Regions from separate parts of the Paenibacillus sp. ALE3 genome, predicted to be linked through region 3. Evidence: riboswitches for the same ligand, from Rfam matches in the RefSeq annotation. Region 3 holds a riboswitch; each other region holds the start of a gene.
What was found. Region 3 has a riboswitch for cyclic di-AMP ahead of ACXHJ2_RS23380 (C40 family peptidase). Riboswitches for the same ligand answer to the same signal wherever they lie in the genome.
Positions count from the first base shown of each region.

Region 1: it holds a riboswitch for cyclic di-AMP, as region 3 does, so the genes downstream of both, ACXHJ2_RS16825 (hypothetical protein) here and ACXHJ2_RS23380 (C40 family peptidase) in region 3, are expected to answer to the same signal.
Region 2: it holds a riboswitch for cyclic di-AMP, as region 3 does, so the genes downstream of both, ACXHJ2_RS03200 (TrkH family potassium uptake protein) here and ACXHJ2_RS23380 (C40 family peptidase) in region 3, are expected to answer to the same signal.
Region 4: it holds a riboswitch for cyclic di-AMP, as region 3 does, so the genes downstream of both, ACXHJ2_RS23775 (3D domain-containing protein) here and ACXHJ2_RS23380 (C40 family peptidase) in region 3, are expected to answer to the same signal.

Region 1 covers NZ_CM134214.1:3,773,777-3,781,684, reverse strand. Annotated here, with positions in the region: gene ACXHJ2_RS16855 (helix-turn-helix domain-containing protein) at 1-366, shown strand, start outside; gene ACXHJ2_RS16850 (helix-turn-helix domain-containing protein) at 455-838, shown strand; gene ACXHJ2_RS16845 (Rha family transcriptional regulator) at 957-1,178, opposite strand; gene ACXHJ2_RS16840 (urease accessory protein UreF) at 1,470-2,207, opposite strand; tRNA gene ACXHJ2_RS16835 (tRNA-Leu) at 2,471-2,553, shown strand; gene ACXHJ2_RS16830 (glutathione peroxidase) at 2,702-3,187, opposite strand; cyclic di-AMP (ydaO/yuaA leader) riboswitch at 3,652-3,825, shown strand; gene ACXHJ2_RS16825 (hypothetical protein) at 3,939-4,334, shown strand; gene kdpF (K(+)-transporting ATPase subunit F) at 4,519-4,596, shown strand; gene kdpA (potassium-transporting ATPase subunit KdpA) at 4,742-6,418, shown strand; gene kdpB (potassium-transporting ATPase subunit KdpB) at 6,454-7,908, shown strand, end outside.
Region 2 covers NZ_CM134214.1:699,163-707,070, forward strand. Annotated here, with positions in the region: gene trxA (thioredoxin) at 126-443, shown strand; gene uvrC (excinuclease ABC subunit UvrC) at 603-2,681, shown strand; gene ACXHJ2_RS03195 (CPBP family intramembrane glutamic endopeptidase) at 2,650-4,380, opposite strand; cyclic di-AMP (ydaO/yuaA leader) riboswitch at 4,642-4,794, shown strand; gene ACXHJ2_RS03200 (TrkH family potassium uptake protein) at 5,204-6,544, shown strand; gene ACXHJ2_RS03205 (potassium channel family protein) at 6,563-7,240, shown strand; gene ACXHJ2_RS03210 (LysR family transcriptional regulator) at 7,246-7,908, opposite strand, start outside.
Region 3 covers NZ_CM134214.1:5,194,103-5,202,010, forward strand. Annotated here, with positions in the region: gene ACXHJ2_RS23355 (MBL fold metallo-hydrolase) at 1-226, shown strand, start outside; gene ACXHJ2_RS23360 (PTS sugar transporter subunit IIA) at 326-832, opposite strand; gene ACXHJ2_RS23365 (YwhD family protein) at 1,107-1,613, opposite strand; gene ACXHJ2_RS23370 (M1 family metallopeptidase) at 1,738-3,750, shown strand; gene ACXHJ2_RS23375 (hypothetical protein) at 3,762-4,589, shown strand; cyclic di-AMP (ydaO/yuaA leader) riboswitch at 4,866-5,003, shown strand; gene ACXHJ2_RS23380 (C40 family peptidase) at 5,009-5,509, shown strand; gene ACXHJ2_RS23385 (GNAT family N-acetyltransferase) at 5,813-6,319, shown strand; gene ACXHJ2_RS23390 (4a-hydroxytetrahydrobiopterin dehydratase) at 6,398-6,697, opposite strand; gene ACXHJ2_RS23395 (hypothetical protein) at 6,815-7,108, opposite strand; gene motA (flagellar motor stator protein MotA) at 7,296-7,908, shown strand, end outside.
Region 4 covers NZ_CM134214.1:5,301,023-5,308,930, reverse strand. Annotated here, with positions in the region: gene ACXHJ2_RS23800 (tRNA1(Val) (adenine(37)-N6)-methyltransferase) at 1-604, shown strand, start outside; gene rsmI (16S rRNA (cytidine(1402)-2'-O)-methyltransferase) at 601-1,482, shown strand; gene ACXHJ2_RS23790 (AbrB/MazE/SpoVT family DNA-binding domain-containing protein) at 1,607-1,861, opposite strand; gene ACXHJ2_RS23785 (HD domain-containing protein) at 2,192-3,475, shown strand; gene ACXHJ2_RS23780 (TatD family hydrolase) at 3,518-4,288, shown strand; cyclic di-AMP (ydaO/yuaA leader) riboswitch at 4,489-4,769, shown strand; gene ACXHJ2_RS23775 (3D domain-containing protein) at 5,041-6,189, shown strand; gene rnmV (ribonuclease M5) at 6,335-6,880, shown strand; gene rsmA (16S rRNA (adenine(1518)-N(6)/adenine(1519)-N(6))-dimethyltransferase RsmA) at 6,888-7,772, shown strand; gene yabG (sporulation peptidase YabG) at 7,828-7,908, shown strand, end outside.

The DNA of each region.
Region 1 (7,908 bases), 1.4 Mb from region 3:
ATTTACCAACGCATTGAGGAGCTCATTAAGGAACGAGGTATGACGAAAAAGGCGTTTTGCCAGCAGTTGGGCATTAGTACAGGAAACTTTGGAGATTGGAAAAGAGGAAAAACGACACCGGGCACGAATAAACTCATTGAAATCGCTTCGTTTTTTAATGCTAGTCTGGATTGGATTATGCTGGGTCGAGATGTGCAGAGTAAAGTACTAAAGGAGTCGCAGGACCCTTATTTTTTTGGAGCTTCAGGGCAACTGAATTGCCAGGGGGAATCGCTAAGTGAGGCGGAAAGAGATTTTATACTTGAGTATATTGAATTTACCCGTTTTCGTAAAGAGAAAAACCAGCATAATTCAACTACTGATTAATGTTTGCTGTGAGGTTTGATAAGGATGTCCTAATGTGTACAATTGAAAAATAATTAGAAAAAAGCTACAGTTTCGGAGGGGAAACGTTTTGGGAGATCAAACTATTTATCAGCGGATTGAAGCTTTAATTAAGGATCGGGGAATGACCAAAAAGGCATTTTGTGAAAAGCTTAAAATCAGCTCAGGGAATCTCGGTGATTGGAGAAGAGGAAAAACAACGCCAGGTACCGCCCATTTGATTCAGATTTCGGACTTTTTTAATGTATCGCTCGACTGGTTGATGAAAGGAATTAAGCCGGGGGAAGGCGTGCTTCAGGAGCAGAAGGCTGCTTATTTTTTTGGGGTGATGGGGCCATTGAATTGCCAGGCTGAAGATCTTGAAACAGAAGAACAGAACTTTATTTTAGAATATGTTGAATTTGTGAAATACCGTAAGCAAAAAAGGGAGAAGGACAAAGCGAAACTTGAATAATCTATGGCTAAGCGCCTGGGTGGATAACCCGTAAAACGGACTGAGGGGTTCGGTTTACGGGTTTATTTGATTTCCTGATAATATGGCGGCGCGTCGGATGCTGGAATGCTTGTTGGGTTTAGTGTGGTGTCGCCTCCTTATAATCGTTATCGTCGATATTCAGAATTGCAGCAACTTGTTTTCTGTACCTTTGTGCTTTACGGGTGCCGTGAATCAGATTGGACAAGCGTGAAGGTGGAATATTGTGTGTCTCGCAAAATGTTTTCTGATCCAGTCGAAGCTCGACAAGCCTTTGTTTGATGGCCCACCCGAAGGAGGTGACAGGCATTTTGTTGTTCAAGAGAAATCGCCCCTTACGGATTCTTGCAGAATAATTGGTGTGATATAATAATCATCAGTAAACATGTTAGAATTAACCATCTAAAACTATGATACACTTTTATACGTGTTTATACAATCTTAAATGCGTTATTTTATTAAAATAATTACTTAATTAAGTGCAAAAAGTGAAAATAATCCGACTATAGTCTGTGAGTGGTATGAATTTGGATACATGAATTAAAAATACTCTGCCGCTTGAGAAAAGGGCAGAGTATTTTTAATGTGACTGCTAGACTGGTAAAACGACGCATCAGAGGGAGGCTGGAAGGCGTTTGAATAGGATGGAGGAGGAAAAGGGCCTGGATGCACTCAATTGGCTACTATGGCTCATATAGGGTGGCTGAGTGATGTAGGAACTGGTCTGATGGCTATGGAAAAGGTGAGACTGAAATAAGCTTGGCGTAGGTTCGTTAAATTTCTTCCAGGTGGTGAGCAACTCGCTGGTCATGTGATCGATAAGAGGATTCTTTTCCTCGTAAGGAGGATTGAGCAGTCTGAAGGCATCTTCGATACAGAAGGATACCGCTGTGGCAAAATAGCCGTGAATGGTCTGTTCTATATCGGTTCCAAGAAGGAAGTTAATCCAAGTGTGGACAGTAGCGAGTGTGCCAATTGCATTGTATTGAGTGAGTGTGTCTTCCAGTTGGTCAAATGCAAGCCAAGGATAAAGAGCCTTGGTGAGCTTGAGCAGACGCTGGCCAGAAAGTCGCGATTTTTTCACATACTGCGAGGAAGGATGTTGGGTGTACAGCATTTTATCAATAAGGGCGATCCGCCAACCGTCATTCTGCTGGATGGCTGAATACAGACTTTTGATGGCCATGCCGTCAAGGGATGTAATTTGAGGATACCAATCGTCTCGCATAAAATGTTTCAGATCCTGTAGACTGTTCAAGTTTCCGTTACGGAAACGTTCATCCAGTCCGTAGAAACGGGTAAAACCACCAATGGGTAGGGAAGGGTCCAACAACAATGCGTAGTTTAGCAATCGGTTACCTTTATGCAGGATGGTTCGCCTCCTTTAGGTGAATATTTGTGTCAGTTTATTTGACTCTAATCTTATTTATATAATAATAGTTCGATTATTTATGTAGTATATATTTACACTTTGAGCTCTTTCATGTCAAATTAAATAATTTTATTGCTTATATATGTTATATAAAGTTACACTAAAAATAATTATAATATTATTGTTTACAAATTGTTGCTGAGAGAGTATAATAAATCTGTTGCCTCAATACATTATGACATGCGGTCGTGGTGGAATGGCAGACACGCTATCTTGAGGGGGTAGTGGGCGTACGCCCGTGGAGGTTCGAGTCCTCTCGACCGCATTATGTGTAATACCCAGTTGAAAAAGCATCCTGACACGTTTTACGTGAAGGGGTGCTTTTTTTGTTAAATATTTTTCGTTATATCATTCTGTTACAGAAGCGGTCATATGGACAGCGGACCGCTCGTTAACTTTAATGAAGAAAGATGTCAGTTTTTCCGCAAAAGCTTCTCTATATCTCCTATAAGCTTATCTGGAGTGGTTTGCGGCGCATAACGCTTAAATACGTTACCTTCTCGTGTAATTAAGAATTTAGTGAAATTCCATTTGATCGCTTTGGAGCCTAATACTCCCGGAGCAGTGTGGGTCAGGTAGCGAAATAGAGGATGTGCCTGATCACCGTTGACATCTGTCTTGGCGAACATGGGGAAGGTCACACCGTAATTGATTTGGCAAAACTCAGAGATCTCCTCGCTGGAGCCCGGCTCTTGTTTGGCGAACTGGTTGCTGGGAAATCCCAAAATTTCGAGCCCCTGTTCATGATACTGGTCATATAGCTCTTGTAGCGCCTTGTACTGGGGGGTTAACCCACATTTGCTGGCAGTATTCACGATAAGTAGAACTTTCCCTTCGTATGTGGATAACGGAATTTGTACCCCTTGTAGGGTCTGTGCATCATATTTATATACGGTCAAGATATCCCTCCTCATTCAATATTCTGCAATTAAATTGTAAGCAACTCAACAAGGGGTTGCAAGTCCAGAAGAGTATACGGGCATTGGACCATTGTAAAATCGTCTTTTGTTCAAAACGGTAAATCGCACTTCAAATGGAGCTAATTGAGGTGTTTCTTCTCATAAAAACGGGTTCAATCGGTAATTATCTGGCACATATAGCGTATTTTCTTTCTTTTTTGCAAATAAGGAGTAACTAAGCCATACCCTACGCTAATATTGACATGCCTTTCATTTTCAAAAAGGGGTGAAATACAGAGTTTTAAAGAGATACGAGAAGCATAGATGCCTTGTAAGCGTTATTCTTAATCTCCTATGCTCAAAAGGGTGATTTATAGCCCCGCCGTTGAGCTTTACAGTCTTCCTTGCACGGGTGTATGATTCAAGACGTAATTTCAAATTAACACCAATGAAGCAACAACGAATTGTCTAAAGCGCTGAATTTTGCAGTTGCAAAAGCGGGGGAACCAACGAGTATGTACGGTTTTGCAAGCCGTGTGTGTCTCATGGGGTGAATTTTCCGGCCAAGTGCCGTAAATAGGGCGACTCTCACGTCCGAATCCGACAGCTAACCTCGTAAGCGTACAGGGAGAGGCAACAAACCGCCGTGTGCAGCCATGGTTTATTTTATCATGGAATGTATGAAGCCGGAGGAAGCCTTTTTCCTTCGGCTTCTTTTTGTTGTCTTTTTATACCGGGAGAGGAGCTACTGATGGAAGGTCGGTTAATTATTGTCACTGCACCGAATGAAGCGGGCAGAAGTTTTGTGAAATTGCTTATGTTTAAAAAATTGGCGTTTGCAGTTCTCACAAATAGCACTCAGGAGGAACGACAGCTCAAAAAAATGGGTGTGGAGCACATTGTGCGCATCAATACGATGCAAGCGGGAAAATGGAATTTTCCTAAAAAAGAAATTGGTAGTGTGTATTTGTTCGAAAACAGCTTGAATCTGACTTGCCGTTTCCTGCAAATATGTCGGCCACTAACATCAGAATTGATCTATGTTATTACGCACGGCTGTAATCCACAAGGAATTTATCGGGGATTGGGAGCGGACCATGTGATCTACACATTGAACGGAGAGGTGGGTTTCCTGCTGAACGGATAAGCACTTATAACATAGCTGGTTTATGATTTTATGATGGAATCGGAAATGACGATCTGAAGAGCGATACGGAGGGTATGAACATGATGGATTTATACATGCTGCTCATAATGGCTGTGAGTTATGGAGTGATACTGCTGTTTGTACGCTGGTGTGATGCGCAGACCTCAAAAGGAGGCCGAAGAGGATGATTGTTGTGCTAGGACTCACGGCTATTGTGTTCGTGTATTTAATCTACGCACTCCTGAATCCTGAAAAGTTCTAGTCAACTATAGGATCGAGCAGGCGGGAACAGCAGATCAAGAATGAAGCATCAGAGGTGTAGATTTTCGCAAACGTGTGCACTCATTGGATGTTCTGAATCAGGTCTGTTGTTCCAAATGCAGGAGCATTATAAGGAGGAATAGAGGATGGAGCTACTGCAAATTGGAGTTGTGATCGTCATATTGCTGCTCTTGGTAAAGCCGGTGGGCACCTATATGTATCACGTATTCTCGAATGAACCGAATCGGACGGATCGGATTTTTGGTGAAACGGAAAAGCTGATTTATAAGGTTGTAGGCTTGAAGAAACAGGACAGCATGCGTTGGACCACGTATGCTATGAGTTTCATTGCAACCAATGTGGTGCTTGTGGGGATCAGCTACCTGCTATTGCGCTTGCAGGCTATACTCCCAGGCAATCCGGTTGGAAACAGTAATATGGAAGCATCATTGGCCTTTAATACGGTAATCAGCTTTATGACCAATACGAATCTCCAACATTATAGCGGAGAAAGCGGGCTTACGTATCTGACACAGATGGCGTTCGTCACGATGATGATGTTTACTTCGGCTGCTTCGGGGTTTTCGGTTGCTGCGGCTTTTATGAGGGGACTGACGCGGCGCGGTGAAGGAATGGGTAATTTTTTTCAAGATTTTATTAAAGCCAACATACGGATTTTTCTGCCGCTTGCCTTTGTACTTACGCTGGTGCTGGTGGGACTAAAAGTACCACAGACGCTACAGTCCACGGCGGATATTACGACTTTAAGCGGTACACAGCAGCAGATTGCTATGGGACCCATTGCCTCATTGGAATCCATCAAGCATTTGGGCACGAACGGGGGCGGTTTTGCGGGAGCTAATTCTGCTCATCCTTTTGAGAATCCAAGTCCTTGGACGAACGTACTGGAAATTTTAGCAATGTGGGTAATGCCGGCTTCGCTGCCGTATACTTTTGGATTGTTTGCCCGTAATCGCAAGCAGGGCTGGATTATTTTTAGCTCGATGATGGTCTTGTTCCTTATTTTTCTATCCATAACGTATGTGTCGGAGAAGACAGGTAATCCGTTAATCCAGGCACTGGGTATGGATGCATCTCAGGGAAGCATGGAAGGGAAAGAGGTTCGTTTCGGCATTGGACAATCGGCACTATTCACTGCGGTTACAACAGCGGCAACGACAGGTTCGGTCAATAATATGCATGATACACTGACCCCGCTAGGTGGTATGGCTGCTTTGGGAGAAATGATGCTAAACGTCATTTTTGGCGGCAAGGGCGTCGGGCTGATGAATATGCTGATGTATGCAATTCTTGGGGTATTTATATGCGGTTTGATGGTCGGAAGAACCCCGGAATTTATGGGTAGGAAAATTGAAGGCAAGGAAATGAAGCTGATTGCGATTGCCATTTTGGTACATCCGTTTCTTATTCTAGCTCCAACTGCGCTTGCGTTTATGAGTCATTGGGGATACGATGCGGTCTCTAACCCCGGATATCACGGGTTGACTCAGGTTCTCTATGAATATGCATCATCTGCGGCAAATAACGGTTCAGGATTTGAAGGTCTTTCAGATAACAACGTGTTCTGGAATGTTACAACAGGAGCAGTTATGTTCTTTGGACGATATGTATCCATGATTGCATTGCTGGCTGTGGCAGCTTCGTTGAATGCCAAAGCCCCGACCCCGGTGACGATAGGCACACTGCGCACGGACAACAAGCTGTTTGGAGCCATCCTCATCGGAGTTGTTCTGTTGATTGGTGCGTTAACCTTTTTGCCGGTGATCGTATTGGGTCCTGTAGCTGAATTTTTGACCATGTGATGAAAAATGAGAATGGATGAACGGGGTGCTTGATCATGAAGGAAGAACGCAAACGCATGCTGGATAGAAGCATCTTGAAGCAGGCGGTCAAGGATAGCTTTATAAAATTAAATCCGATGATCATGATGAAAAATCCTGTCATGTTCGTCGTAGAGATCGGTACATTGGTTGTGTTGCTCATGCTGCTGCTTCCCGGTTATTTTGGAGTCGGCAAGGAAATGGGCTTTAACTTGGCTGTATTTATTATTCTGTTGTTCACGCTGCTTTTTGCTAACTTTGCCGAAGCGCTCGCGGAGGGACGGGGGAAGGCACAAGCTGCTTCCTTGAAAAAATCCAAGCAGGACTCGCAAGCTAATAAGCTTGTCGGAAATGAGATTCAGGTAGTCAGCTCGACAGCATTGCGTAAAGGTGACGTGGTAATCGTCTCTCAGGGCGAAATGATTCCAAGTGATGGTGAGGTCATTGAAGGCCTGGCTTCGGTGGATGAATCTGCGATTACGGGAGAATCAGCTCCGGTCATTAAGGAATCGGGCGGTGATTTTTGCTCGGTAACTGGCGGGACGCGGGTGGTCAGTGACCGCATTAAGGTGCGAATTACGACTGAGCCGGGTGAGACGTTTATTGATAAAATGATTTCGCTCGTGGAAGGTGCACAGCGGCAAAAAACGCCAAATGAAATTGCGCTGAATACATTGCTGATTAGTTTGACGATTATTTTTCTAATTGTGGTGGTGACACTGGCTCCGATAGCCCGTCATTTTAAGATTGATTTGCCTGTTCCCGTGCTGATTTCGTTGCTAGTCTGTCTGATTCCGACCACGATTGGCGGGCTTTTGTCGGCTATTGGGATTGCCGGTATGGACCGGGTTACCCAGTTTAACGTGCTGGCCATGTCAGGCAAGGCGGTAGAAGCATCCGGGGACATCAACACGATGATTCTCGATAAAACGGGTACCATCACCTTCGGAAACCGGATGGCGAGTGAATTCGTGGTGGTAGATGGTGTAGAAAAGGCAGAGTTAGCGAAATGGGCGGCGATGAGTTCACTAAAGGATGAGACACCTGAGGGGCGCTCGGTGCTGGAATTGATGCGCAAGCAGGAGTACACGTTGGATGAATCCTTGGCAGCAGGTGGGACCTTTATCGAGTTCAAGGCAGAAACCCGGATGAGTGGTCTGGATCTCGGCGATGGACGAAGAGTACGCAAAGGCGCCGTGGACTCTGTCCGGCAGTGGATTGTATCGCAAAAAGGCAGTGTTCCGGCTGATCTGGAGGAAAAAGCAAATCAGGTAGCCGCAGAAGGAGGTACACCGTTAGCGGTGGCGCTGGATGATCGGATATACGGCATTATTTATTTGAAGGATACGGTGAAGCCGGGCATGAAGGAACGCTTCGATCAGCTTCGGGAAATGGGCATCCGCACGATTATGTGTACCGGTGATAATCCGCTGACCGCTGCTACAATTGCACGTGAAGCAGGTGTGGACGAT
Region 2 (7,908 bases), 1.3 Mb from region 3:
GCGGTCATCTGCCTACTCTTTTGATATCTTACAATTAAAAGACTATTGTGATATAATTAAAAGGTGTCGAAACAGACATTACAGGTTATAATAATGTTGACTTTTCTATAAAGGAGGAACATACAATGGCAATTGTTAACGTGTCCGATCAATCCTTCAACGCAGAAGTCGAAGGCACAGGAACCGTTTTGGTTGATTTTTGGGCGCCATGGTGCGGTCCTTGCAAAATGATCGCTCCAATTCTGGAGGATCTGTCCACAGAAGTTGGCGATAGTGTCAAAATCGCGAAGGTGAACGTGGATGAAAATCCAGAGTCTGCTTCCCGTTTCGGCGTGATGAGTATTCCTACCCTGATCGTCTTCAAAGACGGACAGCCTGTTGATAAAGTGGTAGGCTTGAACTCTAAAGAAGCATTGAAAAGCATGCTTACTAAACACCAATAATAATGGAATGTGACCCATGCTCCTGCGGGGGCTTGGTGGAGCGCCATGAACAGTCAATGCCTCCGGTTATATATACCGGGGGCGTTTTTGTGCATTATTCCTATATAATATAAGTAGTTAGTTGAGCAGTCATTAAGAATGGAAGGAGGAACCGGGCGAATGAAATCCTATGCGGAGGACTTGCAGAACCAGGAGAAGGCGCTGGAGAATATACGGCACAAATTAGCATTGCTGCCGGATGCATCAGGCTGTTACCTGATGAAGAACAGCGAAGGCACCATCATTTATGTCGGCAAGGCCAAAGTGTTGAAAAACCGGGTTCGTTCCTATTTTACAGGTAGCCATAACGGCAAGACGCAACGACTGGTTGCCGATATTCGTGATTTTGAATATATCGTTACAGGCAGCAATATGGAGGCGCTCATTCTGGAGTGCAACCTTATTAAAAAGCACCAGCCGCGTTATAACGTGCTGTTGAAGGATGATAAAACCTTTCCGTACTTGAAAATTACGAACGAGGCACACCCCAAGCTGGAGGTAACCCGTCGCGTTCTGAAAGATAAAGCGAAATATTTTGGACCGTACCCTAATTCCTACGCGGCACATCAGACGAAAAAGCTGCTGGATCGTATGTATCCGCTACGCAAGTGCGGTGTGATGCCAAAAGAAGTGTGTCTGTATTATCACATGCATCAGTGCTTGGGACCTTGTGTGAAAGAGGTTGAGAAGGAAACATATGACCAGATCAGTCAGGAGATTGGTTCCTTTTTGAGTGGAGGACATGAGGAAATTAAAAAGGATCTCCAACGTAAAATGCAGGAGGCCGCAGAGGAATTGTACTTTGAGCGTGCCAAGGAGCTGCGGGATCAGATTATTAGCATCGACGCGATGATGGAAAAGCAGAAAATCACCACATCTGATGCGAAGGACCGGGATGTATTCGGCTTTTCGGTAGATAAGGGCTGGATGTGTGTACAGATTCTATATGTCCGTAAGGGTAAAATGATCGAGCGCCATATGTCGACTTTCCCTTTCTACGGTGAAGCTTACAGTGATTTTATGTCCTATGTGACGCAATATTACAGTGACAACCCGGCAGTGCCGCAGGAGATATTGTTGCCGGATTCTCCTAAGCTGATGAAAGCAAAATCGGCTGATGTTGATCAACCGATTGCAACAGAAACTGAACTATACAGTGCAACTACGGCTGAGACTACCGGGATTACAGATGAGGAAGCAGTACAAACGGAGTCAGATCGTTCTGCTGACCCATTGCTGGTAGCCGAAGCACGAGCAGCTTATGCAGAAGGAACGAATTCAGCCCAAGTTGGTGACCAAGAAACCGAGGAAACTGAAACTCAACTATCCGGTGGATTGGAGGACCCATCTGCAGCAGCTCTTGCTCTGGCTGAATGGTTGGATGTAAAAGTACTTGTGCCACAGCGCGGGCTGAAAAAGCAAATGACAGGTATGGCGACGGAAAATGCACGTGTTGCTTTGGATGAGAAGTTTAAGCTGATCGAGCGGGATGAGGAACGGACATCCAAAGCTGCAAGCAATCTGGGACGTGCCATTGGGCTGGATAGTCTGCATCGGGTAGAGGCATTCGATAATTCCAACATTCAGGGTTCTGATCCAGTCTCGGCCATGATTGTCTTTATTGATGGCAAACCTGCCAAGAAGGAGTATCGAAAATACAAGATCCGTTCTGTGCAGGGACCAGATGATTATGAAACAATGCGTGAGGTTATTCGGCGTCGATATGAACGTGTGCTGAAGGAAAATCTTGAACGTCCCGACTTGATCATTGTCGATGGTGGCCGTGGACAAATTAAAGCGGCAACCGATGTATTGGAAAATGAGTTGGGTTTGTTTATTCCTGTGTGTGGTTTGGTGAAAGATGCCAAACACAGAACTTCCCAACTACTGATGGGAGAAACATTTGAGGCCGTGACACTTGCACGCAATAGCGAGGAATTTTATCTGCTGCAACGGATCCAGGACGAGGTTCACCGTTTTGCCATCACGTTCCACCGCGAGCAGCGCGGCAAATCTATGGTAACTTCCCAGTTGGACTCCATTCCAGGCATCGGCGAGAAACGGCGTAAGTTGCTGCTTAAGCATTTTGGATCGCTCAAAAAAATAAGAGAGGCCAGCGTCGAAGACTTCCGGCCTCTCTCTATTGGGGATAAGCTTGCTCGTCAGATTATAGCTGCCCTTCGGGAGGAGGAGTCGTAGAATACGGCTCCTCTTTTTTCATGGGTTCAAACATGATTCGATTAGGTTTTTTGGGACTAAACCAGTAAATGATGTAGCCTACAATAGCCGGAAGTAAGATCCAGAATAGGCCGGCGCTCACATTCACGGTGTCTCCCAGACTTATCACACTAAGCCCCATTAATATGCTATCAAAAATAACGTGGCTGAACATAGCAGCGATAAAGCCGTAACGCAAGAACACGAAACTAAACAGCAAACCAAGAAAAGTCAGCTCAATAGGTCTGGAAATCACCGGATAGATCGGATAAAGCGTATGTCCCAGTGCCCAAATAAGCGTAGTGATCAGACAAGCAACAAACGTATTCTTGACTATTTTTTTTACCATCGGAATACCAAATAGACGGTAAACAGTTTCTTCTCCAATACCTGCCATCCAAGCCATAATCGGCAATAGCCATGGATAAGCCATATTGTAAGGGGACTGCGTGGCGTCTGTAGTGGAGAACGTATTAAATGTGCGCTCCAATACAAAGAACAAAATGGATTGTACGCCCAGTAAAATGAAGGCCCACAAGTAACCGACATACATACTGCGAAGCACATACAATCCGTAGCCCGGCTCTTTAGCACGTGGCCATGCATTTAGTCCAACCTGACGCATAAGCCCGTCGCCGCCTACCAAGGAGAAATAGAGGGCTACAGCCATGAAGAAGGTAACACCAACCTGGAATACCATAAGAAATATAAGCATGCCCTTACTGCCTGCTTCAGCTTGCAATAAAGGTAGCATGTTCATTGTCCCAGCTATACTAGCAATAAAGTATACAATGGACAGAATAATACCGCGCACAAATGAAGTATGTCGTCGGGTGAGTGACGCATATACAATGGCAAGTACGCCCAGGACAAAGCTAAATAGGGCATAACCCGCATAAGTCATCCAATTCGCCCAGTATGTTTGCTTTTTAACATAGTCGGTATAGGACGAAGGGGCCGAAAAGCTTTGGGTAAACGAGCGAACATCCCCGTCTTCAAAAGTAAAAGCCAGCGTAAGTACCGAGGCGCCGATTTTCTTTCCGTCCACGGTATATTTTAATCCACCTTCCCCCTCAGTGGTCGCGAGCTTCAATTCAGATGGCTTAAAGCCAAAGCGTTTGATCCATATTGCTGCAGCCTGTTCCTTGGCTTCGAGCGTCATGTCACCCTCAGCTACACGTACAAGTCTGCTTCGTGCTTGTTCATCTGTAGAAACATCAGCCTGTGTGTAATTGGTGCTGGAGGTGATCCGTTTAAAGCTAACGACCTTCCCAGTGGATAAATCCACATGGATTTGCAGCTTGCCCTTCGCTGAGGAGTCAGGCAAATCAACCCGAAAGGTTTCATAAGGATAATTTTTTTTCCATGTACGATCGTACTCTTGAACCAATTTTTCTCTGGATAAATAACCGTACAAATCTGTTTCAGCCTGATAGGTTACGACGGGCTTCTCTGGCTGTGATTCCGTATAGCCCAGCTCGGAACGGGCAAAGTCCAGGGCGTGTATGACCGCTTCTTGTTTGCTGATGACCTTTGCATTCATCAATGATTCCGGACTTGGATTGCTAAGCGAGGGAATAAGCAATTGAAAGATAAAAAAGCAAACCAGGCCAACCCCGCCCAGCAAGCCTAATTTTTTGAAGTTGGCCGTGAGCACGACCGGTTTCCCGATAGGATTCATGAGTTTCCTCCTTAATCTGTAAATAAGAACATCCATTAAAGATATCATACTGCACAGGTTCCCGCCAACAGAGCAGCGATATTCATGAAAACAGAGTGAAAGCACTTTAAAGTTTTAATAAAATTAGATAAGCTGTGATTAACCGATGTCTATTCGCGAATTAAAGCCAATTTCACGTTTTTTCGGCGAAATCGGTTTTGTGATCTGGATAGAGAAGGATTATAATCTTGAGGCAATGCCTATGAAATATATGGGTAATGATATACATTTAAGCCGAATTTCTATGAGAAAACGGGGGAACCATGTTACTGGGGTGAATTTTACAGCCGATCCTGATGGACCGGAAGTGTAAATAGGGCATACTGTGCTGTCCGAATTCGTCAGCTAACCTCGTAGGCTGTGGACAGGAACCAAGTCAGGCACTCGGTTTTCCGGTGTCTTTTTTTGTGTGTATAAAAGTGTTTGGATTGGTTAGACCGCTGCGGGTTCAGATTATTCTTCCGATTGCTGTTATCCCCGGATTTTTTTGATTGTATAAACCCTTTAATGGTTAAAATCCGGAGATAAAGGCAAACGCTTCGCTTCTTCAGAACAATTCTGCCCCCTTCGCTGCTGCTCGCCAATAGCACCAGGGAGCCGGTTAGTGTTTGACATGCATTCTTCCTGTATTCAGGGAATGCTAATTATAGCTACTTAAGGTTTGGAAAATCAAAAAAATCAGGGGCAACGACGATCGGAAGATAAATGGAACGCGTAGCGGGCTTACACCGTATTAAGTCACTGTTTTTATAGTTTTAAGGATTAGGAGAGAAGTGATGAATAGATGAATCCCAATGCACGCTGGCTTCGGCTTTCTCCACCGCAGATATTCGTTGCAGGCTTTGCCATTATCATTCTAATAGGTAGTTTATTGTTAATGTTGCCCATCTCTAATACAACAGGAAAACCACTTGCGTTTATAGACGCTTTGTTTACTGCCGCGTCCGCGACCTGTGTAACCGGGCTTGTCGTTAAGGATACAGGGCTCTTTTTTACAACTTTTGGTCAAATCGTTATCGTTGCGCTGATCCAGATCGGTGGTCTTGGCTTTATGACCATGGCTACCTTGATCGCGCTGGTGTTCAAACGTCGCATTTCCTTGCGGGAGCGCCTTATTTTGCAAGAAGCGATGAATCAGACCTCTGTCGAAGGAATTGTTGGATTGATCCGCAAGGTGCTATGGTACTCGCTGATGATTGAGGGCGTATGTGCAGCTATTTTTTCGATTCGCTGGTCATTTGATATGCCTGTCGGCAGGGCGATTTATTTTGGAATTTGGCATGCCATTTCCATGTTTAATAATGCTGGTTTTGATTTATTCGGTGAATTTCGCAGCCTGACAGGTTATGTATATGATCCGATTGTTAATTTTACAGCCATGTTTCTCATTATTTCGGGTGGTATTGGTTTTGTAGTGATGTCAGACCTGGCAGATTATCGTAAGCGTAAGAGACTATCTTTGCATACCAAGGTGGTACTCAGCATGACAGCTGCTCTGATTGTCGTCGGGACGCTCGTCATTTTTGTATTTGAGTTTACGAATCCAAAGACGCTTGGCTCGCTTGATTGGGGTGGTAAACTGCTGGGTTCTTTATTCCAGTCCGTTACTCCACGTACCGCAGGTGCCAACACGCTGGACATTGCAGGCTTGCGGCAGGCTACGCAGTTTTTTATCATCATACTCATGTTTATTGGAGCTTCGCCTGGCTCCACTGGGGGCGGGATTAAGACCACTACATTTGCCCTGCTCATTGGAGCGGTGTTTTCGATGCTGCGGGGACGGGAAGATATTGTGCTGTTCCGGTACCGACTTGCGCAGGCACGAATTTATAAGGCTTTGACCATTACCTTGCTGGGGCTGCTGTTCGTGATTGGGGTGACGATGATTCTGTCCGCAACCGAAGATCATCATTTTCTAATGATCTTGTTCGAGACAGTGTCTGCATTTGGTACAGTAGGGCTGTCTATGGGGCTTACACCTGATTTGTCAGTTGTAGGCAAGCTGGTGATTACTCTGACGATGTTTGCAGGCAGGCTGGGTCCACTCACGCTAGCTTATGCACTGGGACCGAAAAAGGGTAAGGAATTGTATCGTCATCCAGAAGGTAAAATAATTATAGGGTAAGGGAGTTTTCGAGTAGATATGAAAACGCAGCAGTTTGTAGTCATTGGCCTGGGACGGTTTGGCTCAAGCCTGGCTTTGCAATTGGTGGATATGGGGTGCGAGGTGCTGGGCATTGATCGGAATGAGGATGTTGTAGACAGTATGAGTGAGATCCTGACACATACTGTCGTGGCGGACGCTACAGATGAGGATGCGTTGCGGTCACTGGGCATCCGTAATTTCGATTGCGGCATTGTTGCAATTGGTGATGATATTCAGGTAAGCATCCTGACCGCCATTTTGCTGAAGGAGCTGGGTGTGAGAAAAGTCGTAGCCAAAGCTATATCTGTACTGCATGGGCGTGCGTTAGAGAAGCTTGGGGTGGACCGAGTCATTTATCCGGAACGAGATATGGGTATTCGGGTAGCGCATCAGCTGGTCACGCCTAATCTGCTCGATTATTTGGAGCTGTCCAAGGAATACAGCATTGTGGAACTCAATGTGCCTGCATGTCTGAATGGCAAAACGTTAGCAGAATTAAATGCTCGTACTCGCTTTGGTTGCAGCATCGTGGCACTTCATACGGCGAATGGTATCTTGATCGCGCCGACAGCTATGGATCGGCTGAAAGCAGACGATATTATGGTCATTATCGGCTCCAATGACAATATCGGCCGCTTTGAGGATGAGGTCGTTAATGTCAATGAAGAGGGTTAAATTCTCTACACCATACGGTAGCCTGCAAACGATGCACGTGTCTCGCTAATCCAGCGTCGTGCTGTCGGGCCGAGATCGGCCGTTTCTGAGTATATGAGGGAGGTCGTTCGGCGTGTCTCCTTCAAATCAGGCAAGTACAATGCAGTAAGTCCATTATCTCGCAGCAGTTCGCTGCGCAAGTAGGATTTGGGCAGCAAAGCGGATGCCTTGCAGGTTGGAAGCAGGCGTACAATCGCCTCGAAGGAGTCGATTTCCATGCGGATATCCGGCATAATGCCGCTGCGCTGGAACAAGTCATCCGTCAGGCTGCGGTACCAGGTTCCTTTGGAGAAAATGATCATCGGCAATCCTTGCAGGTCCTTCATTGAAGCCGTTCCTGTCTTGACAGTTAATTCATGTCCGATGGGGACGACTAGCTCCAAATGATCGTCAAATAACGGAATGCAGCGTAATCCAGCTTCATGAATGGCAGACCCGACAACGCCGGCGTCTGCTTTTTTGTCGCGTACAAAGGCGACGATTTCATGCGTTTTGCCGGTGAGCAGCTTTAGCTCAGTCTGAGGATGCTTGCTCATGAAAGCCTCGACGAGGGTAGGCAACGTCGTTTGGAGTGTCGTAAGACTTGCGCCCAGAGTAAGCATGCTCTGGGCTTCATTTTTGTGCTGTGA
Region 3 (7,908 bases):
AAGTTTCTATCATAAATCCAGTCAAACCCTGATTGCAGGAGATGCTCTACGTGTAGTAAGCGGCAAATTACTGGCTCCAGACCCGCAATACTGCTGTGATTTCAATATCGCCAAAGAATCTCTTAAAAACCTGCTGCCATATGATATTAAAAAAGTGATTTGTTTTCATGGAGGGCTATACGAAGGCAATTGTAATCAGCGGATATCTGAAATATGTGAATCCTAGCTTTTGTTCACATGTTCATACCAGTCCCTTGACCAGTCAGTGAATTATCTAAAGAAAAGACTAACCAAGAATTCCTGGTTAGTCTTTTCTGAATGAAAGCTAGGCTTTTAAATGAACCCTTAGTACAGGTACATCTGAAGTAGCAGATGAGCTTTCTAATATCTCCACATGACTGATCATATCTTGCCCGTCTGGAACGATTACTGGAGTAATTACAGGTAATCCACCCTGTTGAATCGCATCCAGATCAAACTCCATCAATAATTGTCCAGCTTTAATGCTATCTCCTACTTTGACATGAGGGTTAAACCCCTGCCCTTTGAGAGAGACGGTATTAATCCCGACATGTATCAAAACTTGTACGCCAGATTCATGTTCAATAATCAGAGCGTGTTTGCTTTTCTCCATGACATGGGCAACTTTTCCCGCGAAAGGAGCGGTGACCCTACCCTCAGATGGATGAATAGCGATACCATCCCCCATAGCTTTTGTAGAGAACGCAGGATCTGGAACCTCTTCTAGAGAAACCACTTTTCCTTTAATTGGCGCTACCATGTCGAATTCTTCAATACGGGAAGCCGCCTTCTTTTTCAACCATTTAAACATAACGATGCCACCTTATTTAGAGATTACATTCATAAACAGCGATAGGAAAAAACTATATCCTTTCAGGAACCGGTTCCACGAATTCATTAAATAAAAACCGGAGTGAAACCGATTTCTATTTGAATTATAGTGAATGCCTTTCCATGATGTCAAGGCGATGATGTTCATAACTTACATGAAAAAGAAGTAAACCGACCCCAACCAAGGTATCGGTCTACTTCTGAACCTTACTGCCGACTGCTCTTTAAGCAGTTGTATACTGTTAACGCTAGGCTTACCCTTCCAGCGCCTGCTTCAATTCCTCAGGCGAAGCGTCCCACCATTCCTCGTTATGCGAAATTAGCAGGCTTTTGAGCGCTGCTTTATCTTCGCTGCCGAGATCATCCAGCATGAAACGGCGCTTGAGTGCATAATCCATACGGTTAACATGATCGGCAAGAATTTTCCAGCCGCGTTTGGCTTCGTCGTCAATCAGCATCTCGCAGGCCGTCGCGCCACCGTACATACGTCCTTCAGGCGTACGGTCCACAGCTACCCATACCAGCCATACCTGGCGTCCGTTCGGTACGTCTTCTTTATTCGTAGAGAACTTGATTCCACGTTCTACTTTACTTTTGGCATGCATGGCACCGATATCAATTTTTGCCTCTCCTCGGTCAATGATGACCGGGGACATGCTGTTCAGGTCGATTGAGCCTGCGCCGAAGCCCTTATGTTTACTCTTGCCACTGACAATATTCAGTGCAATCTGCTTTTTGCCGTCCGGCTGATTTTCACTCATGCGTCACTAGGCCTCCAATTTCCGTCTTCACACTCATTCTACACTATAAATATTTTAACTAATAATCTCGCGAAAGCAAACATATACATGCTGTAGATGCTTGTCAACGGGAGGTATCCATTGTATGACCCCAGCACGCTCCAAAATCGTTTTATTGTCTACACTAGCCCTCGGACTCCTCGCAGGGACGTTATGGTTTGCCTGGCAACCCCAATCGCAATCCGCCCCTCAGTCTGCAGGCAAACCACTATACGGCTCCGAGTCTGAATCTGCGCTTGCGCCAGATATGGGCAAGCCTCTAGGGGCCAACATCATGCCCGACCTGCCCAAGAACCCTCCACAGCCCGCTTCGGAAATTCTCAGCAAACGGGTGGTGGAGTATCACATTGATGTATCTCTGGAAAAAGGACGGGTTTTGCGAGGCACTGAGACACTGACCTGGAAACATCCAGGCAAGAAAACTGTGAATGATCTGTATCTTCATCTATACCCGAATGCCTTCTCTTCTATGGAAACCACCTTTATGAAAGAATCCGGGGGAAAGCTGCGCGGAGACACCATGCCCAAGGACGGCTTTGGCTCCATGACGCTGACCGAACTAAAAACAGAAGATGGTTTATCTCTCATGCACCGTACTCAATATGTACAACCAGATGACGGTAACGCAAGGGACCGTTCGCTCATGAAGGTACGTCTGCCCAAGCCAGTACGAGGTGGCGAAGAAATCACACTATATATGAAGTTTGAAGTCAAACTGCCTGGCATTTTTGCTCGTATGGGTGCGACAGATGATTTTGTAATGGCTGGACAGTGGTTTCCAAAGCTCAGCGTCTATGAGACTGCAGGACAACGTGGACGCGCCGACGAGGGCTGGAACCTCCATCAGTATCATGGCAACTCCGAGTTCTATGCCGATTTTGGAATTTACAGTATACGGATTCGGGTGCCTGAAACACACATCGTAGCAGCGACCGGGTTTCCCACCCGTGGTGCAGTACGACAGAACGGCCAGAAAATATATCAATTTTATGCCGATGATGTACACGATTTTGCCTGGTCTGCTTCACCCAACTTTGTAGCCGTAGAAGAACCCTTTTCTTCTACTGAAGTTCCTGGTGTCAAAATCAAGCTCTATCTAGACCCTTCCCATAAGGAACTCAAAGGACGTTACATGAGCGCAGCCAAGGCCGCCCTTTCGTACTACAGCAAATGGTACGGGCCTTATCCATATTCCACTCTATCGATCGTCGTTCCACCCAAAACAGGCAGTGGAGCCGGCGGCATGGAATATCCGACACTCATCACGGCCGCAGCTGCGGACCAACTGAATCCCGGCTATAATCTGGAACGGACGCTGGTTCATGAGATTGGGCATCAATATTTCTACGGAATGGTAGCCAATAATGAATTTGAGGAGCCCTGGCTGGATGAAGGCTTCACCTCCTATGCAGAAGAACGGCTCATGGAGCAAGAATATGGGCTTATCCCCAACTTGCCATTACAATCCGGACAGGTAGCTTCTCCACAGCCCCTAAACCGCGAATCCTGGAAGTACGGATCGTCGGCTGAGTATGCACAAAATGCCTACTCACGAGGCAAGCTGGTACTACGAGGTATTGAACGTCAGGTGGGTACGAAAAAAATGGACCGGATTATGCGAACCTATGTCCAGACCTACCGATTCAAGCATCCGACCTCACAGGATTTTCAGCGTGTCGTGGAGAGGGTGACTGGACGCTCATGGAGCCACTATTTTGAACAATATGTATATGACGGCCAGATGGCGGACTTTTCTGTCGATCGCATCACGAACCGCAAGTTGGAGAATGGATATGAAGCAGTCGTGACGCTCAGCAAAAAAGGAGCAGATTATCCCAAGATCCCTGTTCAATTTACCTTCAAGGATGGCACCACAATATTTAAGGCATGGGACGGTACGGGCAAAAGTACATCTTTCCGACTCAAAAGCACCTCTCCCGTGTCCTATGTGACGGTTGATCCTCTATACACTATTGCACTGGAGAACAAGCATATTAATAATAGCCTGAAGGCTGAATTGGACGAAAAGCAACAAACCCGTTGGAGTGTGAGTGTAACCAAGCTGTTGGAGACACTGCTTGGAAGTCTGTCATGGTGAGGTGTCTATAGATGCGGACTGTTTTAAAAGAAGGCTGGGCGCTAGTGCGCATACGCTTTTATATCGTTATCATTTTATTTTTGTATCGTCTGCTGTGGGGAGTATTTCTCTATCGGCTGGTACAGTCGGCCGTTGTCCCGCTGCTGCTGCGTTATCCTGATCAGAGCCAAAACGAGCTGGGAAAGACCTTGTTTTGGATGGAGGGGCAGATCGCCTTGATGGACAGCCAGGAAGTACATGTGTATTTATGGATACTATTAGGGGCGACCGTATTGCGCGTCCTAATCACTCCCTTCATTAGAGCTGGCATATATCAAAGCCTGTATACCGATGCGTCTGAACCGCAAAGCCTGTCCTTCTTCAAGGGGATGAAACGTCACGGTATGTCATCTCTGTTGTATTACATCATCGAGTTGGGTTTGCTGCTGCTTCCCGCCTTCTGGGTGGTACCGAGACTCTATCCTATTGTAGCAGGGACGCTGCAATCTTCCTCTTACCTGCTGCATTTGTTGCCCTATGCCATTGGGTGGGTGGCTTACGGTTGGTTCATTCGGCAGTGCATCCTGTATATGCAACTGGGCACGGTCAGTGGTCACGCCATACTATCGTCCCTGCTCGCCTTCTTTCGCCAGCTTCTTCCGGCTGTAAGCGTATCTCTCTTGCTTGGTGCTTGTGTGCTGCTGGTCTTCGGTCTATTTGGCACCGTAGCGATGATTTGGACTGGTATGTTGGCGCTAATTCTCCAGCAATCGTATCATTTTGTTACCAGTCTGGTCAGGCTGTGGCATATCAGTTCGCAGTATCGTCTATGGCACATCGATATCTCCAGCAGAGGCTAATCCCTCTCTTTATGCTTTCTCCTGCATTTTTAGCTGTCGAAAAAACTTTTTTCTTTCCCGTGCAAACGGCACATAACTGAATACTGTTAACAGAATCTGTTCCTAGGGCGTTAGGAACAGATTTTTTTTGTAACTTTTTGCGATGAAACATTTGCCAAAGCCTGCTGTCTTTGTTACAATAATCGCAGTGAACTGATAGTAACAACTTTGTAATCTTTATTGTAACCTTTATCTTAAAAACATCGTTGTCGTGAATACTGCTCTCCAAGGTGCACATCTTAAGTTAAGCCTAATTCCTGGCACCTAGGAAGCGGGGGAACCAGTTTGGGTGAATTGATCTCGCAACAGAGTGGTCATAGGGGAACCTTCTACCGAATCCTTAAGCTAACCTCGCAGGCAATGGAAGGGGTATATTTTTTTTGAAGAAGAAGCTAACGATCGCAGCCATGGGTCTCGCCATTGCCTTTACATCTTTTACATTCGGTGGCAGCAGTGCATTTGCAGACTCTAAGATGGACCAGGTCATCCAAGATGCCAAAGGAACGAACTATAGAAGCGGAGGTACTACACTCGAGGGATTCGATTGCTCCGGCTTCACAATGTATGTATTCAACAAACTGGGAATTAAACTGCCGCATCAATCTGGATCACAATTCAAAATGGGAGCTTCTGTATCCCGCGATGAAATGAGACCAGGCGACCTGGTGTTCTTCAACACCACAGGAAGAGGCGTTTCCCATGTAGGTATCTTCGTAGGTGAAGGGAAATTCGCCCACTCCTCGACTTCACGTGGTGTAGTAGTTAGCTCACTGAACGAAAATTATTACGCTAACCGTTATGTCGGTGCAAAAAGAATTATGAGCACAGACGCTTACCATTCTGTAGCTTCAGATATTCCTGATGACGACAACGTAGAATAACTACCGCACAGCAAGCTAACCCTAGCCGCAATTTGATTCTGGCCGGAATCGAATTGCGGTTTTTTATGTCCACTACATCAGTAATTATTATCATTACTGACGAACCGACACCTCAAAAGGTTTCAGTTTTAGCGAACATCGTCGGTTTTACCGCCACCGCTGGGGGAGCATATGAGCAGTAAATCCTTCTTATTGAATGTATACCCGACTTAGGTACGAAATAAACACGCTTGCCATTCTCCTACAACTTGTCTACAATCTGTGGTTAATGATTGAAGTATCTGCATAAGGAGGAATGGAAAAGTGCCGGCCTCAATATCCAACTACCGGATTGTACCGATGGACGAGCATCAAGCGGCTGAAATCTGTGAGTGGCGCTATGATCCCCCCTACAACATATACGGCTGGCTTCCCTGGGAACAAATGAAGGCACTTGAAGTCGAATTTGGAAGTCCCACGCTTCGCCAAGAGCAATATGTTGCCGTACTGGACGAAGAGAATGAGCTGACGGGATTTGCTCAATATTTTCCTATGGTCGGTGTGACCCGGCTGGGTCTTGGAATGCATCCCGAAAGATGCGGACATGGCACAGGCTCCGATTTTGTCCGGGCCATTGCCGAGGAAGCCAGACGACGTCATCCGCAGAATGAAATTGACCTAGAGGTTCTCACTTGGAATCAGCGGGCTATCCGAGCCTACAAGGCAGCTGGATTTGAGCTGACGGATACCTATGAACGCCAGACTCCAGATGGCAGAAAGCCGTTCCATTGTATGGTATATCGTCCTGAACAACAGAATCGGGTTCTATAAATAAGAGCGCCTTCACTATACAACCGCGATGTTGTATAGCGAAGGCGCTCTTCATATATACGACAGATCATTACAAACTCAATGACTGCTGCGCATTTTTTCGAAAGCTTCATTATATTGTTGGGCTTCCTTAATATCTACAGCCATAATACCGCCATCGTCCCAGGAGGTCAAACGCAGAGTCACGGTCTTGTAATCAATCGTAATAAATGGATGGTGATTAAATGCCTCAGATATAGCGGCAACTTCATCCACGAAGGCAATTCCTTTCATAAAACTGGAAAAATTATATTTCCGAACGATCCAACGTCCTTCCTCCAGTTCCCAGCCCTCCAGCTTCTCCAGATGTGCTTCAATCTCTTCTTGTGTAAAAGGCATGTTACGAACTCCTCCCCGTTTATACGGAAGCCTTTCAGCCGCTTAAATGCGGCCAAAACTACGATATATTGGTGTACATATTACCACGGCCCCGTTGATAAATCCATAAGACGGCCATCAAATCAATGGGACCGACGTCAGCTCCTCATCCCCGATGAGTACATAGATCCGGTGCTGCTCCGGCTCATAAATCACAACGCCGCTGCCTACAGTGATTACGGGCTCCGTACCCAGTGCATAAAATAGGTCTTCTGCCAAAGCTTCATTGACTTCCTGACGCCCCATCGGGTTCAGCCTGTCCCAATCTTCTGCTTCCATTTCAAAAAATCCATAGCTATCTGGAATGCGTCCCACAGCCTCTGTCAAATCGTTCAAAATTTGTTCATACTCGCGCCCATGCTTTACTCCCATGCTATTTCCTCCAATGGTTCAGCGATTCAATACATAATCACTTTATTATACCGGAAATTGGCCCTTAACAAAAAAGAGAGTTTTGTCGATAAATACTATAATCCGTCTCATAATGACGCGCTTGGGGCAAGGACGACCCATGCGGCATGAAAGGATTCAAAATCTATTCTCATGGATGAGGTGTATCATGCAAATTACAACCATTATTGGACTTGTGCTCGGGCTTTTGTCACTGGTCGTCGGGATGATCCTGAAGGGCGCGCCAGTCGTCAATCTGGTCAATAATCCCGCTGCTTACATGATTATTTTCGTCGGAACAGCAGCAAGTATATTCATGGCGTTTCCGATGGATGACATGAAACGGGTGCCAAAGCTGTTTAAAATTATTTTTACCCAGCAGAAATTGCTGGATCGCAAGGAGCTTATCGGTACATTTACCGAATGGGCATCCATTACCCGTCGTGAAGGTCTGCTCGCGCTGGAATCCAAGGTCGAAGAGATCGACGATCCCTTTATGCGCGGCGGTATGCGAATGATTATCGATGGTAATGATCAGGAGTTCGTACGCGATGTTCTGATGGAAGACATTAACGCTACCGAAGATAGACACCGCGCTGGCGCACTGATTTTCTCCCAAGCCGGTATGTACGCTCCAACACTCGGGGTACTTGGTGCGGTTGTAGGTCTGATCGCCGCTCTGGCCGACCTTAGTGACATGGAAAAACTGTCCCATGCCATTGCAGCCGCTTTTATTGCAACGTTGCTCGGTATTTTTACAGGTTATGTCCTATGGCATCCAA
Region 4 (7,908 bases), 110 kb from region 3:
TTTGTGTACGGGCAATGGGGTTGTTCCCATACTGCTGACGACACGCACCAAAGCATCTATTGAAGGAATTGAGATTCAACCACGCCTGGCAGATATGGCTAGACGGAGCGTCAGTTTGAATGGATTAGAAGCAGCGATTGAGATCCGGGAAGGAGACTTGCGTGAACTGGTTCAAATCACGGGACATGGTGTGTATGATGCGATTACCGTGAATCCTCCCTATATGCCGTTAAATGGTAGCGATATCAAGCTGAACCCTCACCAGGCCATTGCGCGTCATGAAGTGAACTGTACACTGGAAGAAGTCATTCAGGCATGTTCTCGGCTTGTCCGAAATGGGGGGAAAGTATCAATGGTTCACCGCCCACAGCGGCTGGCTGAGATTATATCCTTGATGCGCAGTTATAGCCTGGAACCCAAGCGGATACGTTTTGTTCACCCACGGATTCATATGGAAGCGAATATGGTACTTGTTGAAGCGATGCGTGACGGCAAACCGGAGGTTCGCCTATTACCCCCACTCATTGTATATCAGGAAGATGGGAACTATACTCAGGAAATAAGAGAAATCTATGGAGAAGTAAGTAAGGAGGATTCAGTGTGACAGCAGCTGTACAAAAAAGCTTTAGTAACCGTGAAGAGGAACGGGGAAAGTTATATCTCGTTGCCACACCGATTGGCAATCTGGACGATATGACCTTTAGGGCAATTAACACCCTAAAGTCATGTAATATTATCGCTGCCGAGGATACGCGACAGACACGCAAACTGCTCACACATTTCGACATCACGCCGGAAATGCTCTTCAGTTATCATGAACATAATAAGGCTGCCAGTGGGCCTGAACTGATACGTTATATAATAGAAGGAAAAAATTTGGCACTGGTTAGCGATGCAGGTCTACCGGCCATTTCTGATCCTGGTTCGGATCTGGTCAAGCTGGCACTTGAGGCAGAAATCAGTGTTATTCCTATCCCAGGGGCAAATGCGGCACTATCGGCTTTAATTGCCTCAGGACTGGATACAGAGAGGTTTACCTTCGCTGGTTTTCCTCCAAGGGAAAAAAAGGATCTAGAGAAGTTATTGCAATCATTTCAGGTATCCCATGGCACAATTCTTTTTTATGAATCGCCTCACCGTATTGTAAAGACATTGACGGTATTAAAGGAAACATTAGGATCACGCAAAGTGGTGCTTGCCCGTGAGCTGACCAAGCTGCATGAGGAATGGGTGCGTGGAACGGTGGAGCAGTGTCTTGCAAAATTAGAGGAAAATCCGCCGCTTGGTGAATACTGTCTGGTCGTTGAGGGGAAAAACGAAGAGGAAGAAGAACAGGAGCGGCAGGCATGGTGGCAGGACTTATCTTTGGAGTCTCATGTCGCGCATTACGAGTCAGAGGGGCTTACTCGCAAGGATGCCATGAAACGTACAGCCACAGACCGTTCAATTTCCAAGAGGGACGTGTACAACGCACTCTTATGAATACGTGTCTAAACAAAAAAGGGCCTTCCAACGGTTGGGTTCAAACCGTGGAAGGCAACAAGGAGTATATATGAAAAAGGTTAGAATTAACAATCTCTGATAAGTCTATTATATACTAAAATTCTCAGTTTGTCACAGGTGTTGGGATTTCAGAAATGCAATCTTGGCAAACAATTTTCCCTTTGAAGTAAATTACGTTCTCAGCATTGCCGCAGAAGATACAAGCAGGCTCGTATTTTTTAAGCATGATGCGCTCGCCATCAACGTAAATTTCCAAAGCGTCTTTCTCTCCGATTCCCAGGGTACGGCGCAATTCGATTGGAATAACAACACGTCCGAGCTCGTCAACTTTTCTTACAATACCAGTGGATTTCATCATAATAAATCAGGCTCCTCTCGCCGTTTAAAATAATATAAGTGTCATGATTCGACAAAATTTTCTCTTTTCTGATATTTACTATACCAACGATTCCCAAAACAGTCAACCTAAAAAAAGTAGTAACAGCCTAATTATGCAAAAGTATTTAGAACAAAGAGCTTTATTCATGTACCTTACCTTATTTTACGGATGATTTGCCTTATTGTAGATTTGGAAATGTCGAAAAGTGATAATTCGACAAAATACGACAAACAATGTCGAATAAGGGAAGATGTTTAGGATTTTATTGTATTTTAATCCATTATTCCGAATATTAAAGGAGCTGATATCTTGCACCAGCCACTCAGTGAAGAAAAAGTTTTTAAGGACCCGGTACATAATTACATCCATGTTCAGGATACTGTGATATGGCGATTGATCAATACGCCGGAGTTCCAACGGTTACGACGCATTCGGCAGTTAGGCACATCTTATCTTACGTTTCATGGAGCGGAGCACAGCCGGTTTTCACATTCACTGGGCGTATATGAGATTACGAGACGTATTATTTCTCAATTTGAACGTGGAGATTTTCCCGACTGGCCCAAGGAAGAAAGACTGATTGCTCTGTGTGCCGCTTTGTTGCACGATGTGGGGCACGGTCCATTTTCTCATTCAATTGAAGAAGCCTTTCATATGAACCATGAGGATTGGACATGCCGCATTGTACTGGGGGACACGAAGATCAACGCTGTGCTACGGCAAGTTGATGAGATGTTGCCCCACAAGGTCGCGGCGGTTATAGCCAAAACGTATGATAAGCCGATTGTTGTCAACTTGGTAACAAGCCCGCTGGATGCTGACCGTATGGATTATTTGTTGCGGGATGCTCATTCAACAGGTGTTAACTACGGAACAATTGATTTGGATCGTATTTTACGTTTGCTGCGCCCTCACAATGGGAGAATTGTCGTAAAAGAGTCGGGTATGCATGCAGTAGAGGATTATCTAATGTCACGCTACCAGATGTACTGGCAAATTTATTTCCATCCTGTAACACGCAGCTCAGAAATCCTGTTACGTAAAATTTTCAAGAGAGCTAAGGAATTGTTCAAAAACGGATATGAGTTTGGTTTTCTGCTAGATCCGCTGCCAGATCTATTAAAAGGAGAGCTAACAGTGGAGCAGTATTTGATGCTGGATGAGTCTTTGATTCAGACGGTATTTAGCCAATGGAAACGAGAAAAGGACGAAATTTTAAGTGATTTGAGCAGCCGTTTTATGGATCGTAGATTGTATAAATATGTAGAGATTGAAAATATGGATACAGATACCGTTGACCATATTCGAGAGGCTTTGGAAAAGGCTGGCTTGCATCCTGAATATGATCTTGAAATTGATTTTCCGACAGATCTTCCTTATGATGTGTTTCGGCAGGGCGGTTCAACGGACAACCAGATTTTACTGCTTGGACGTCAGGGCGAGGTGCGGGAAATATCCGAAGTTTCAGAAATTGTACGCTCAATAAGTGGCATTCACCGAGGAAAATATCACATGTATTTTCCCCAGAATAAATTGAACGGGGTAAAAGAAAGGCTTCCTGCCGAAATAAGGAATTATTTTGTCAAACAATAGACAAATATATAGAAATGTAAGTAAGAAAAGGAGATGAAAACCTTGGATTTATTCGACACTCATACTCACCTAGATGCGCCACAATTTGACGAAGACCGTGAAGAAGTTATAGCACGTGCTGTCGAATCAGGAGTAACACGGATGATCAATATCGGATTTAATCGTGAGACCATTCCATCCACCATGAAGCTGGCTGAGACGTATGATTTTATTTATGCAGCCGTTGGATGGCATCCGCAGGATGCCATTACAATGCAGGAGGGTGATTTAGAATGGATTGCATCGTTATGCAGTCATAAAAAGGTTGTAGCGATCGGAGAGATCGGTCTGGATTATTATTGGGATACATCACCAAAGGATGTGCAGCAGCGGGTACTTCGAAATCAAATTGGCCTGGCACGTGAGCTCAACATGCCAATTGTTATCCATAACCGGGATGCACATGAAGATATTGTGAGGATTTTACGTGAGGAAAAGGCGGGCGAGATTGGCGGAGTCATGCACTCCTTTTCTGGGAGTTGGGAGACAGCTAAAATGGTGCTGGATATGGGTTTCCACCTTTCCTTCGGCGGGCCCATAACGTTCAAAAATGCCAAGCAGCCAAAAGAGGTGCTGGCCCAGGTACCGTTGGACCGTCTGCTTATTGAAACGGACGCGCCTTACTTGACGCCTCATCCGTTTCGTGGGAAGCGAAATGAGTCGGCATATGTGAGATTGGTGGCAGAGGCAGCCGCCCAAATTAAGGGAATTACGGTGGAGGAATTGGTATCCATTACGACCCAAAATGCCTTGGAACGATTTGACATTCAGTGAAAAAGCGAAGAAATCAATCAAAATAAAGAGATAGACGGAGCTAATTATGATTTTGTTGCAGGAAACTCAAGAATATTACAATTTTTTAACCGAATATTTTGAAAAATGTACTTGAAACCTGCTTTACAACATGCATGGAAACAGGATATCATCTTTTCAGTGAATTGTTGTTGAGTGTAAACATCAACAAATCATTTCATGAACCAGTCTCGCTGAGTCCCTTTTACAGGGAACGGGGGAACCGATATGGCTTACAGTACGTCCGGCGTATGTGCAAGAGATATTATCTCTTCAGTAGCCGGCTCGACCGAAATTCATTTCCTGGATGGGATTGAACAGGTAGAGAAGCCGTATTTCGATTTCTTTCTGGGTCTTCGGGGTGAATGTGAAGGCGACCGCCATGAGCGGTTGACCTAAGCTAGGGCGACTCTCTACGTCCGAACCCGACAGCTAACCCCGTAAGCGTAACAAGAGAGAAGCCATCTCGTGCATGAGTTTTCCCGCATATTCACACATGTCGGAAGCCACGAAAGAGCTCTCTAGTCTCTTTCTTTGGCTTTTTTTGTTGTGAATAAAAGAAAATCTGTCATCATACTGTGGTTAAACAGGGGAGGACAGCATGCCGCGAAGACGGGTACATGGTGCAGGACAGTCGCAGTACGGGCTTGTCTTGTAGAAAATCTGTTATAGTCACGTCAACGATCAACTATGTCTTACTCCAGACGGCGGGCTATGTAAGGAGGACGGAGGAAATGGGCATTTTCCGAAAAGAGGAGACCCATGAGTCACGCTCATCCAGCATGTCTTACGTATTACGTTGGAAGCAAGAGAATGTGCGCCAGGCTGCTTTGGTTGCTATTTTTCTAATCGCACTAACGATTATGATTTCAATTCTGATGTACACGCAATCTAAAAAACAAGTCTTTTTTGTCATCGATGGTAAGGCATCTGCGGTAGAAACCCGGGAATCCAAGCTCCAAGATTTGCTCAATGAGCATTCTATTTCACTTCAGCCGCATGATACAATTTCCATGCCGCTAAACGGGGCAGTACAGGATGGGGATCGCGTAGTCATTAAACGTGCCAATCAGGTTAAAGTATCCTCAGGCAATGAGACGAAAAAGCTGTACACAACAGAAAATACAGTAGAGGGTGCCATTCGCACTTCGGGCTATAAATTATCATCAACGGATAAAGTTTACCCTGCGTTGGATGCCTCTGTTTCAGCTAACATGGACATAAAAATCGTCCGTGTGAAGAAACAGCAGGTCGAACAGAAAAAACAAGTGCCTTATCAGGTCATCAAAACGGCAGATCCAAGTCTCTATAAAGGCGATAATCGAGTCATTCAAAGTGGCAAATCGGGTGTGGTAGTCCAGCATGTTCAAAAGGTATACCATGATGGAAAATTGGTGTCCAAACAGCTGGTCAACAAGGAAGTCGCACAAAATCGTGTGGATAAGGTAATTGCGGTAGGAACGAAGAAAAAACCGGTCGTTCTAGCTGCTTCCATCAGCCCTAAAGATGCGGTTAAGGCTACAAAGGTTAGTTCGGGCAGTGCTGTCCGTAAAGCAGGTATTAATTTTAATTATAAAAAAGTTTTACAAAATGTCTCCATGACGGCGTACTCCGCCCAGGAGCCAGGTATCGGTACACGTACCGCCTCCGGCACGCGTGTCACGGAAGGACGCACCATCGCTGTCGATCCGAGTGTAATTCCAATCGGATGGTGGGTGTATATTGAAGGGGTAGGCTTCCGCCGTGCGGAGGATACCGGTGGCGCGATTAAAGGCCACAAAATCGATGTGTATTATGAGAGTTTAAGCCGGGCTAACCAATTTGGTCGTAAGCACGGTAAAACCGTATATGTTATCGGACCTGTAAAGCCGGAAATCAACTAAAACAGGTTGTGTATGTTGAGGACAATGCGATAGTATTAACAACATAGTAATGCCATGCTAAGAAGAGGATATCCTCTTCTTATTTTGTTTTCAAAAGCAGGGAAAGATAATATATGTTGCTGTGTAGCAGTGGAGGGAAACGAAGATGATCAAGGAAGTGATCGTGGTGGAAGGCCGGGATGATACAGTAGCCATTCGCCGTGCTGTCGAAGCAGATACGATAGAAACTGGTGGTTCAGCCATTAATAAAATGACGCTGCGGAAAATTGCATTGGCACAGGAACGGCGGGGGGTCATTATTTTAACTGATCCCGATCATGCAGGGGAGCGTATCCGTAAAATTATCGCCTCCAAGGTCCCCGGCTGCAAGCAGGCTTTTATACCTGAGGCAGAGGCGACACGCAAAGGGGATATTGGCGTGGAGAATGCCTCCCCGGAAGCCATCAGACACGCTCTCGCGCGGGTACATACGACAGTGGAAGGCGCCGAACCGCTGATTGAAATGGCGGACCTGATTGACGCTGGACTTATTACCCACCCCAATGCTGCTGCACGCCGTATGGCCTTGGGGAATGTACTGGGTATTGGCTATTGTAACGGAAAGCAGCTACATAAGCGGCTCTCTGTATTTCAGATCAGTCGTGAGGAATTTGCCAGTGCGCTGGCACAAATCGAAAGTGAAGGATTGTGATATCCGTATGACAGGGATTCAAGATATAGCAACACCGCGGCGTACGAAGGAAATTATTCAAAGGCACGGTTTTTCGTTCAAAAAGAGTCTGGGACAAAACTTTCTAATTGATCAAAATATTCTGAGCAAGATCGTAAATGCTGCCGGATTGGATGATACAAAGGGCGCGCTTGAGATCGGTCCGGGCATTGGAGCTTTGACCGAGAAGTTGGCGCAATCCGCTAAGGCAGTTACCGCTGTTGAGATTGACCAGCGGCTGTTGCCCATTCTTGAAGAAGTGCTGGCCCCTTACGAGCATGTAAAGGTTCGCCATGGAGACGTGTTAAAGCTGGATTTGCGTGAAGTGTTTGCAGCTGACTTTGCAGACGTGAGCAAAGTGAGTGTCGTCGCTAATCTGCCGTATTACGTCACTACACCGATTCTGATGCGTCTACTGGAGGACAAGCTTCCTTTGGAGAATATCGTCGTTATGATTCAAAAAGAGGTGGCTGAGCGCATGGCTGCGTCTCCTGGTACGAAGGATTACGGCAGCTTAAGCATAGCCGTGCAATATTACAGCGAGCCTGAGTTAGTCTGTACGGTGCCGAATACAGTATTTATTCCTCAGCCGAATGTTGATTCGGCAGTTATTCGGCTGCGTGTACGAGAAGTCCCTCCGGTGGAAGTGGTGGACGAGAAGCACTTTTTTGAAGTGGTTCATGCCGCTTTTGCCCAACGCCGTAAAACCATTTCAAATAACCTAAAAAGCCGCTTCTTCACCAAAGAGAACAGGGACACGCTGGAGCCGTTGTTGCAACAAGCTGATATTGAGCCCTCCCGTCGAGGGGAAACGCTGAGTATCGAGGAATTTGCGCGTCTGAGCGCCGTGCTGTTGGAGGCCGGTATATCCTAAGTTGGAACCAAACTGTGCATTCACCCATACGATATAGGAGGGGTGATACAGTGTGATGAGTTTAGGAGACTTGGTCGTTCGGAAATCGTACGGCGGTGATGTCACGTTTCGCGTTGAAGACATCCAGCGGGATAAA